DNA from 2 places in the Micromonospora sp. NPDC049497 genome. Region 2 is predicted to be linked to the other one. Evidence: riboswitches for the same ligand, from Rfam matches in the RefSeq annotation. Region 2 holds a riboswitch; the other holds the start of a gene.
What was found. A riboswitch is a leader RNA that binds a small molecule or an ion and turns the genes downstream of it on or off. The one in region 2 is predicted to bind S-adenosylmethionine.

Region 1 (5,012 bases), on a different contig from region 2:
CAGCCGCCGGTCGATCCAATTGACGGCGTGCGTCAGCGGCACGGTCAGCGCCAGGTAGAACAGCCCGGCCAGCAGCAGCGCGGACTGGTTGCCGGTGTTCGCCGCGTAGTCCTGTCCGATCCGGAACAGCTCCCGCTGGCTGGCCAGCAGGCCCAGGAAGTAGACCAGGCTGGAGTCCTTGATCAGCGCGATGAGCTGGTTCACCCAGGCCGGCAGGACCCGCCGGACGCCCTGCGGGATGATGACCACCCGCATCGCCTCACCCCACGAGAAACCCAGCGCGCGGGCACCCTCCAGCTGCGCGGCCTCCACCGACTGGATGCCGGAGCGGAAGATCTCCCCGATGTACGCGGCCGCGATCAGCGACAGCGCGAGGATGCCCAGCGGGTAGGGGTCGGGACCCCACAGCTCCATGCCCAACGGTGCCAGGCCCACGCCGATCAGCAGGATCGTCGCCGCCGCCGGAAGCCCCCGGAAGACGTCCGTGTACACGCGGGCCGGCCAGCGCAGCCACCGCGTCCGCGAGATGCCCGCGACCGCCAGCAGCATGCCCAGCACCGAGCCGAGCAGGGCGGCGGAGACCGCCAGGATCAGCGTGTTGGGCAACCCGACGGTGAGCATCTCGGGTAGTGCCTCGCGCATGGAGTCCCCGTCGAAGAACGTCTCCCACAGGGTGCTCAACGGATCCATCAGTGTCTCCCGCCGTCCCACTCGTGCCGTTGCCTGTTGTTAAGAAGGGGCCCCTGCACCGCGTCAGGCGTTAAGAAGGGGCCCTTCCTTTCACGCGGCCGGGACGGCCACGGTGCCGCTGCCGGGGGTGAAGTCGGCCGGGATCGGCCGGCCCGGGTAGTACTGCGCCTGGAGCTTCGTCCACGTGCCGTCCGCGATCACCTCGTCGAGGGCCTTGTCCAGCGCCTCGCGCAGCGCGTCGTTGTCCTTGGCGAACGCGTACGCGGTCGGGGCCGGGCTGAGCTCCTTCGCCGCCACCCTGATCCTGCCGTTGCTGTCCGCGGCCGACTTCTCGCCGATCTCCGCGGGCGCGATCCAGGCGTCGGCGGTGCCGGCCTTGAGCTGGTTGATCGCGCCGTTGTAGTCGGGCACCCGGACCGGGTTCAGGTTCCGGCCCGTGGCGTAGTCGTCCTGGACGGTGCCCTGCACGACCACCACCCGCTTGCCGGCCAACTGGTCGAAGCTCGTGATCGTCGAGTCGGCCGACACGTCCAGGCCGAAGTAGCCGAAGTCGTAGCCGTTGCCGAAGTCGACGGTCTTCTTCCGCGCCTCGGTGATGGTGATCGAGGAGCTGCCGACGTCGAACTTGCCGTTGGCGACCTGGGAGAGCAGCGCCGAGAAGTCGGTGCCGACGAACTCCACCGTGAGGCCGATCTTCGCGGCGGCGGCGACGAGCAGGTCGTTGTCGTAGCCGGTGAACGTTCCGTCCTTCAGGAACACGTTCGGCGGCGCGTCGGTGAGCGTGCCGGCCCGCAGCACGCCCGGCTGCAGCAGGTCGTACGGGTTGTCGGCGGCGGACGAGGCGTCCTCACCGCCGCAGGCGGTCAGGGTGGCGGCGCCGACGACGGCGGCGACGCCCAGGGCGGCGGCACGGGTGAGGGCAGGAAGGAATCGCACAGGTGTCTCCGAAGGGTTGCGCAGGCGGCGGGCACGGGCGTGCGTCGCCGGCGGTGCGCCGCGAGGGCGTACCGCTGGGTGTGGAGCAGGTGGAGTGGAAGAGCGGCGCGGTCAGCTACACGCGGCGCTGCAGACCCGCATCAGGTCGACGTGGCGGCGCCGGGTCAGGGCCGGCGGCGGGACGCAACTGCGAGCGGACATGGTTCTCCTCGGTGGCCGTGTCGGCCTGGGGAACCAGGCCACGCTTGCACCGGAACTGCTCCGGTGCCTGGTCTTCACCCGGGGCACCCCTACGTGGACGAGGGTTGCCGGCCAGCGAGCCGGGGCTTGACGCTGGCGCTCATGACCTGGTGACGACACTAGCAACGGCCTCGGGTGGATCGTCCAGCCGATATGACCACCCTCACCCGCGGTCCGCCCCCGTCACTCCTCGATCGCACCGCCGACGCGGCGCAGGTGGGCGCGGAACGTGTACGCCGGATCGGCGGCGCGACGGTCCAGGTAGTCGGCGAAGGCGGTCTGGTCGCGCAGCGTCTCGCCGGCCCGGATCCGGTGTGCCTGCAGCCGCTCGGTCCGCCGGATCCCCTCCGCCGTCGTCAGCACCTCACCGGCGCGGGCGGCGGGCAGGAACAGCACGCCGTCATCGTCGGCGACCACGAGGTCGTCGGCGGTCACCAGGTGCGCCCCGAACCGGGCGCTGGTCAGCGTGGCGGACTCCCGCTCGTCCAGGCGAGTGGGGCCCAGCGGCAGGCTGCCGTAGCTGAACACCGGGAGACCGATCTCGATCAGCTCGGGGGTGTCCCGGTGCAGACCCCACACGACCAGCCCGGCGACCCCGGCCGTGCCCGCCTCCAGCGCGGTCAGGTCACCCACGCAGGCCTCGTCGGTCCGCCCGCCGTTGTCGACCACGAGGACGTCACCCGGCGCCGCGTGGGCGTACGCCTCCAGGAACACGTCCACGCTGCCGTGGTGGCGTACCGGCAGCACCCGGCCGGCGAGCCGGTGACCGGCCACGACGGCCCGCACGCCGGCCGGCGCCGCCCGCAGCGGCACCCCGAGGCGTACGCAGGCGTCGGCCACGGTCGGCGTGGACAGGTCGGCGAAGCGTTCGATCATGAGGTTCCTCCCGACGGGTTCGGGATGGTCCGGCCGGCCACCCCGCTCCACGGGAACACGGCGGGTCTCCGCCGGCCAGGTCCAGTTCCCGTTCGGCGGCCACGTCCGGCGGAGTCGGGCAGGACTACTTCCCCGTACAGCGGGTAGCCGCCGCCGGGCGGCGGGCGCCGCCGGGAGGATCGGAGGTGCCGTGGGAGCCACCATCGTCGTTCTGGTGATCGTCGGCGTGCTGCTGGCGATGCTCGGCGCGCTGGGCATCAGGATCGTCCAGCAGTACCAACGCGGCGTCGTCTTCCGTTTCGGCCGCGTCGTGCTGCCCGTCCGGGAGCCGGGCCTGCGGCTGATCATCCCGGTCGTCGACCGCATGGTCCGGGTCAGCATGCAGACCACCGTCATCGACGTGCCCGCGCAGGGCGCCATCACCCGCGACAACGTGACCCTGACCGTGGACGCGGTCGTCTACTACCGGGTCGTGGATCCCGTGAAGGCGCTGGTCAACGTGCGGCAGTACCCGGGTGCCGTGCTCCAGATCTCGCAGACGGCGCTGCGGTCGGTGATCGGCAAGGTCGACCTGGACACCCTCCTCGCGGACCGGGACAAGGTCAACGAGGACCTCAAGGCGGTCATCGACGCCCCGACCGAGGGGCCGTGGGGACTCAACATCGAGCGGGTCGAGGTGAAGGACGTCGCGCTGCCCGAGGGGATGAAACGGTCGATGTCCCGCCAGGCCGAGGCGGAGCGGGAACGCCGGGCGCGGGTCATCGCGGCCGACGGCGAGTTCCAGGCGTCCCGGCGCCTCGCCGACGCCTCCCGTGCGATGGCGTCGACCCCGGGCGCGTACCAGCTGCGGCTGCTGCAGACCGTGGTGGATGTGGCGGCGGAGAAGAACAGCACCCTGGTGATGCCCTTCCCGGTCGAGCTGCTGCGCTTCTTCGACCGGTTCTCGCGTTCCGGCACCGAGGCCGCCGCGGAGTCGGGCCAGGAGGGCCCGCCGCAGACGGTCGGGGAGCCGGCGCAGCAACCCGCGTCGGTCAGCGGCGACGGCCACCGGCGCGACGGTCCTCAGCGGTAGTAAGCCGCCACCGGCGCGAGCGCCTCGTCGTGCAGGTACGGGCCGTCCTGTCGGGCGGCCCGGGGCGCCGCGCCCGGCGGTTTGATCGCGTCGAGCTGCTCGGCGGAGAGCGCGAACACGACCCGGCCCAGCCCGGAGCGGGCGATCGCCCCCGCGCACATGCCGCACGGCTGGCAGCTGGTGTACATCGTGGTCACCGCCGCCTCGTCGGGCGTCAGCGACCGTGCCGCCCACCGGGCCAGCTTCAGCTCCGGGTGGGCGGTGACGTCGTCCCCGGTGACGGTCGTGTTGCGGTCCTCGGCGAGGACCGCGCCGTCCGCGCCCACCAGCAAGGACCCGAACGGTGGGTCACCCGCCGCCCGCGCCTCGCCGGCCAGCGCGATCGCCCGCCTCAGATGCCGTTCGGTGTCCGCGTCCACGCCGTCAGGCTAGCCGGGGCGCCGGGCCCGCGTCGGCCGGGTCTCAGACCGCCGCCGCCGACTCCGCCGCCGGTTCGCCCGCCTGCCCGGGTACGACCACCGCGGGGACCTTCGGCAGCGTGAACACGAACCGCGCCCCACCCGTGTACGTCTCGTCCAGGGTGAGCGTGCCGCCGTGGTACTCGACGATCTTCTTGCAGACCGCCAGCCCGATGCCGGTGCCCGGGTACGTGCCACGCGGATGCAGCCGTTGGAAGATGACGAAGATCTTCTCCGCGTACCGGGGGTCGATGCCGATGCCGTTGTCGGCCACCGCGAACGACCAGAACCCGTCGGCGTCGTCCACCGTCACGCCGATCGCCGGGACGCGGTCCGGGTGGTGGAACTTGACCGCGTTGCCGAGCAGGTTCTGCCACAGCATCGTGAGCAGGGTCGGGTCTCCGCGTACCACCGGCAGCGGATCGCAGGTGATGTCCGCCGCCGCCTCCTCGACCGCGCGGGACAGGTTCGCCTCGGCCTGCGCGAAGGTCGCGGTCAGCTCGACCTCGCGCAGCTCGGCGTAGACCCGGCCGATCCGGGAGAACGTCAGCAGGTCGTTGATCAGCTCCTGCATGCGGCTCGCGCCGTCGACCGCGAATCCGATGTACTGCCGGGCCCGGTCGTCGAGCTGGTCGTCGTACCGGCGTTGGAGCATCTGGCAGAACGACGCCACCTTGCGCAGCGGCTCCTGGAGGTCGTGCGAGGCCACGTACGCGAACTGCTCCAGGTCCTCGTTGGAG
Region 2 (5,012 bases):
CCAGGCGGCGGACCTCGGCCACGGCGGCGGCCGGCAGACCGCACCGGCTGAGCAGCGTGCCGGCCAGCGCGGCACTGTCCCGCTCGTTGGCGTCGCGCGCGGCCCGCGGGTCGTACACCGCGTCGTGGCACCAGGCCGCGAGCCGGACCAGGTCCGGGCGCCGGGCCAGCGGGGCGTACGCGTCGACGACGTCCAGCACGGCGGACAGGTGCGTGAGCGTGTGGTAGTGCCGGTGCGGCTCTCCCCAGCGGGCGAGCAGGTCGTCTCCGGCGGCGGCCACCGCCGCCGGGTCGGTCGCCCCCGCGTCCCGGGCCGCCGCCCGCCACCGCTCGGTCAGGTCCACCACGCCGCCGAGTCTGCCGCCTCTCTCCGGCACGTCGAAAAGGGGGAGCCTTCCGCACGATTCACCGTGCGTGGCGCGGGTAGTCCCGGCCATGGCCGTGGCCCGGGAGCGCCGACACTCGCTGATGCGTCGGGTGGGACTGCGCGACGGCGCAGGTGACGTCGACGGCACCCGGATCGCCGGGGCGATGGAGCAGATCCGGCACCGGGGCCGCGCCACCCTGCACGACCGGCTGCACCGCGTGCGGTTGTCGATGGGCCTGGCCGTCCAGGCCGGCCTCGCCGCCGGCCTGTCCTGGCTCGCGGCCCACGAACTCCTCAACAACCCGCAGCCGGTGTTCGCGCCGATCTCCGCGGTCGGCACGCTCGCCGTCTCGGTCGGCCAGCGGTTCAAGCGTACGGTCGAGCTGATCGTCGGGGTCGCGATCGGCGTGGCGCTCGGCGACCTCCTCATCTTCCTGCTGGGCACCGGCCCGTGGCAGCTCGGCCTGGTGGTCTTCGCGGCGATCATCCTGACCGTCTTCGCCGGCGCGAGCGTCGCCATCGTCATCCAGGCCGCGGCGACGGCGGTGCTGATCGTCACGCTCAGCCCGTCGACCGAGAACCTGGAGTTACCCCGGTTCGTCGACGCCTTCGTCGGCGGCGGCATCGCGCTGCTGGTCACCGCCGTGCTGCTGCCGTTGAACCCCCTCCGCGTGATCAACCGGGCCGCGCGCCCGGCGCTGGACCTGCTCGCGGCCCAACTGGACAGCACCGCGGACGGCCTGCGCGAGCGGGACCGGAACAAGGTGCAGCAGTCCCTGGAACGACTGCGGAACAACAAGGAGGAACTGGCCACCTTCACCGAGGCGATCGAGGGGGCGAAGGAGACCGCGATGCTCTCGCCGGCCCGGTGGCACCGGCGCGACGAACTCACCCACTACGGCGAGGCGGCCGAGCCGATCGACCGGGCGATGCGCAATACGGGCACCCTGATCCGCCGCTCGGTGACCCTCATCGAGGACGAGGAGGCCATCCCGGAGCCGATGCCGGACTCGGTGGCCCACCTCGCCGAGTCGGTGCGCATGCTCAAGCACGAGTTCGCCGTCGGTGAGGAACCGGAGAAGGCCCGGGAGCGGGCGCTGCGAGCGGTCAGCGAGGCCGGTCGGGCGTACAAGGAGGGGGTGGGGTTCTCCGGCAACGTCGTGATCGCCCAGGTGCGGACCACCGCGAGTGACCTGCTGGTCGCCTCCGGCCTCAGCCAGGAGGAGGCGAACCGGCTGGTCCGGCAGTCCTTCGGCGACCGGGAACAGGCGGGCGGGCAGGCCGAGCCGGAGAGCGCTCCGAAACGACCCACCGCCCCACCCGTCGGCTGAGGCCGTCCGGTTCAGCCCAGGTCGCCGAGCGCGGCGAGGAGCCGGTCCACGTGCTCGGCCGTGCTGCCCAGGCCGATGCTGGCCCGCAGGGCGGTGGCCGGCAGGTCCCGCCGCCCGCTACGCGCCGCCGCCTCGGCGAGTAGCCGTCGGGCCAGCGGGTGGGCACAGAAGAGCCCGTCCCGTACGCCGATCGCGTGGTCCCGGGCCAGCCCGGCCGCCACCTGCGCGGACTCGCGGCCGGCCACCACGAACGACACGATCCCCACCCGGGGCGCCGAGGGACCGAACGCGCGCAGCTCGACCGCGTGCGGCAGGGCCGCGAGGCCGTCCCGCAGCCGGGCCAGCAGGGTCTGCTCGGCCCGGTGCAGCGCCACCCGGTCCGCCTCGGCGAACGCCGCGCACACCGCCGCCAGGGCCACCGCGCCGAGCAGGTTCGGGGTGCCCGCCTCGTGCCGGGCCGGGCCGGTCGCCCACCGGACGTCGTGCGTGGCCGCGCCGACGTGGCTGGTGGCGCCCCCACCGGCCAGGTACGGCGGGGCGGCGTCCAGCCAGTCCGCCCGTCCCACCAGGAGGCCGGTGCCGAACGGTGCGTACAGCTTGTGGCCGGAGACGGCCAGGTAGTCCACGTCCAGGGCGGTCACGTCCACCGGGGCGTGCGGGGCGAGCTGGGCGGCGTCCACCGCGATCCGGGCGCCGTGTCGCCGGGCCACCCGGGCCAGCGCGGCCACCGGCCAGCACTCCCCGGTCACGTTGCCCGCCCCGGTCACCGCGACCAGCACCGGCGGTCGGTGGCCGCCGGCCGTACCGCCCCGGCGCAGCTCGGTGAGGGCGGCGTCCAGCGCGCGTACCGCGCCGTCGGGCGAGTCGGGCACCGGCAGCCGGACCGAACCCCGTGGCCACGGCAGCAGGTTGGCGTGGTGCTCCCCGCCGAACGTCACCACCGTCGTGCCGGCGGGCAGCGCGCGGGCCAGCAGGTTGAGCGCGTCGGTGGTGTTCCGCGTGAACACCACGTGGTCGTCGGCGCGGGCACCGAAGAAGTCACCGAGGGTCTGCCGGGCCCGCTCGTAGGCGAGGGTGCAGCGCCGCGACAGCGCTCCGGCGCCGCGGTGCACGCTCGCGTACCACGGGAGAAGCTCGGCCACCGCGTCCGCCGCCGCCCGCGCGCAGGGCGCGGTGGCCGCGTAGTCCAGGTTGATCTGACCGGGCACCCCGAGGACGTCCAGGGGGCCCGGCGTCGAGGTGGCCGGCGCGGTCCGCGCGACGCGCGCCGCGCGCGGGGGTGCGAGGGTGATGGTCATGTGCCAGACCTCCGGGTCCAGGGACCCCGGGTGGGCACACGGGCGGGGTCCGCGCTTGCCCAGCACACGGAACGGGCCGGGCCCGGTCATCACCCGGGGCACCCCACCGCGAACCTCGACGAGGGTTGCCGGCCAGCAAGCCGGGGCTTGACGCTGGCGCTCGTGACCTGCGGGCAGCATACCGCCCCCGATGCGGCGGGCCGGGCCGGCTCGGGGTGACTACGCTGACCGCATGGCCGACACCCCGTCCGGCGCGCCGCAGCCGCCGTCGCCGACCGCCCTCGACGCCCCGCCGCCGGGCGGGCCGGCCGTGAGGATGCCGACGCGCCGGCTGGGCTGGCGACGCTTCGTGGCGCTGGCCGGGGTGGTCCTGCTGATCGCGGCCTGCGCCGTGTTCATGCTCTTCCGGCTCGGAGAGAGCCTCGGCGCCGAGGCGTTGCTGATCGGTCTGGTCGCGTCGATCCTTCCGGTTCCGGTGCTGGTGGCCTGCTTCCTGTGGCTCGACCGGTACGAGCCGGAGCCACTGCGGTACCTGATCTTCTGCTTCGCGTGGGGCGCGTTCGTGTCCACCGCCGCCTCGCTGACCGTCAACAACTTCTCGGCGGGACGGTTCGAGGACCTGGGGCTGCCCACGGCGCTGACCGGGGTGCTGGTGGCCCCCTTCATCGAGGAGCTGACCAAGGCCCTCGGGCCGATCCTGCTGCTGATCTTCCGGCGCCGGGAGATCTCCGGCATCACCGACGCGCTGGTCTACTGCGGGCTCTCCGCGATCGGCTTCGCCATGGTGGAGAACATCCTCTACCTGGGCGGGTACGGCTACGCCACCGGCGTGGAGCGGTACGGCCCGGCGACCGGCACGCAGCAGGTCATCGCCATCTTCATCGTGCGGATCCTGCTCTTCGGCTTCGCCCACCCGCTCTTCACCGCGATGACGGGCGTCGGGCTGGGCATCGCCGCGCGCGCCGCCGACCGCCGGGTGCGGGTGCTCGCCCCGGTCGCCGGCCTGCTGCTGGCGATGATGCTGCACGGCACGTGGAACCTGCTGCCGACGCTGACCCAGGCCACCGGCGAGACGCTGATCCTGCTCTACGGGTTCATCGGCGTGATGGTGCCGATCTTCTTCGGCATGGTGGGGCTGGCGGTGTGGCTGCGGGCCTGGGAGGGACGGCTCACCGAGCGCATCCTGCCCGACTACGTCCGGGCCGGCTGGCTGACCCCGCCCGAGGTGGCCGCGCTGAGCAGCCTCGGACGGCGGCACGCGGCACGGGTGTGGGCCAAGCGGGTCGGCGGCGACGCCGGGCTGAAGGCGATGCGGGGCTACCAGTTCGCCGCGACCCGGCTGGCGCTGCTGCGCGACGGCATGCGGCGGGGTCTGGACAACCGGCCCGCCGACCGGGAGCGGGCCGCCGTGGAGGAGCGCGAACTGCTCGACACGATCAGCGGGTACCGGGCGTTCTTCGTCGGTCGGGACCCGCAGGCGCCGGCCGGTACGTGGGACGGGCAGCGCTACCACCTGCGGTTCCCGGACGGCTCGCAGCGGACCGTCGAGGCGCCGGACGAGCCGGTGGTGCCGATCCCGGTGGTGCTCGCGCCGCCGCCGCCGCCCCCGCCGGCCGGCTACGGCCCGCCCGGCTGGTACGGCCCCGGCCCGGCGGCGACCTGGCCGCCCGGCCGCCGCTGACCCCCGCCGTCGTCCCCGACCTGACCGGTGCTCAGGTCATCAGGCTGGTGAGGAAGTCACCGAGGCCCTGGAACAACGCCAGGAGGCCGGCGCCGATCGCCCCGAACATCTCCGCCGCGCCCTCGGGCCGGAAGGCCATGAAGTAGATCAGGAACGCGATGAACCCCCAGAACAACAGCTTCCTTATCCAATCCGGCATCGTCCCTCCCCAGGCCGGTGGTGCGGCTGGCTTCCCGGCGGGGAGCGGTGCAAACGACGCCGACGGCGCCGGGTGTCAGAGGTACAGGCCGGTGGAGTCGTTCTCGATGCGTTCGGCGGCCACGGCGTGCACGTCGC

Region 1: another riboswitch for S-adenosylmethionine. It lies ahead of ACIBR0_RS14395 (ABC transporter substrate-binding protein); the one in region 2 lies ahead of ACIBR0_RS22585 (aminotransferase class V-fold PLP-dependent enzyme).

The regions. Positions count from the first base shown of each region.
Region 1 covers NZ_JBITMC010000008.1:162,658-167,669, forward strand. The annotation lists gene ACIBR0_RS14390 (amino acid ABC transporter permease) at 1-690, opposite strand, end outside; gene ACIBR0_RS14395 (ABC transporter substrate-binding protein) at 781-1,626, opposite strand; SAM riboswitch class IV at 1,863-1,974, opposite strand; gene ACIBR0_RS14400 (RraA family protein) at 2,050-2,742, opposite strand; gene ACIBR0_RS14405 (SPFH domain-containing protein) at 2,981-3,814, shown strand; gene ACIBR0_RS14410 (nucleoside deaminase) at 3,805-4,233, opposite strand; gene ACIBR0_RS14415 (ATP-binding protein) at 4,277-5,012, opposite strand, start outside.
Region 2 covers NZ_JBITMC010000018.1:53,216-58,227, forward strand. The annotation lists gene ACIBR0_RS22575 (metal-dependent phosphohydrolase) at 1-346, opposite strand, end outside; gene ACIBR0_RS22580 (aromatic acid exporter family protein) at 468-1,697, shown strand; gene ACIBR0_RS22585 (aminotransferase class V-fold PLP-dependent enzyme) at 1,709-2,995, opposite strand; SAM riboswitch class IV at 3,042-3,163, opposite strand; gene ACIBR0_RS22590 (PrsW family glutamic-type intramembrane protease) at 3,186-4,676, shown strand; gene ACIBR0_RS22595 (hypothetical protein) at 4,708-4,875, opposite strand; gene ACIBR0_RS22600 (co-chaperone GroES) at 4,951-5,012, opposite strand, start outside.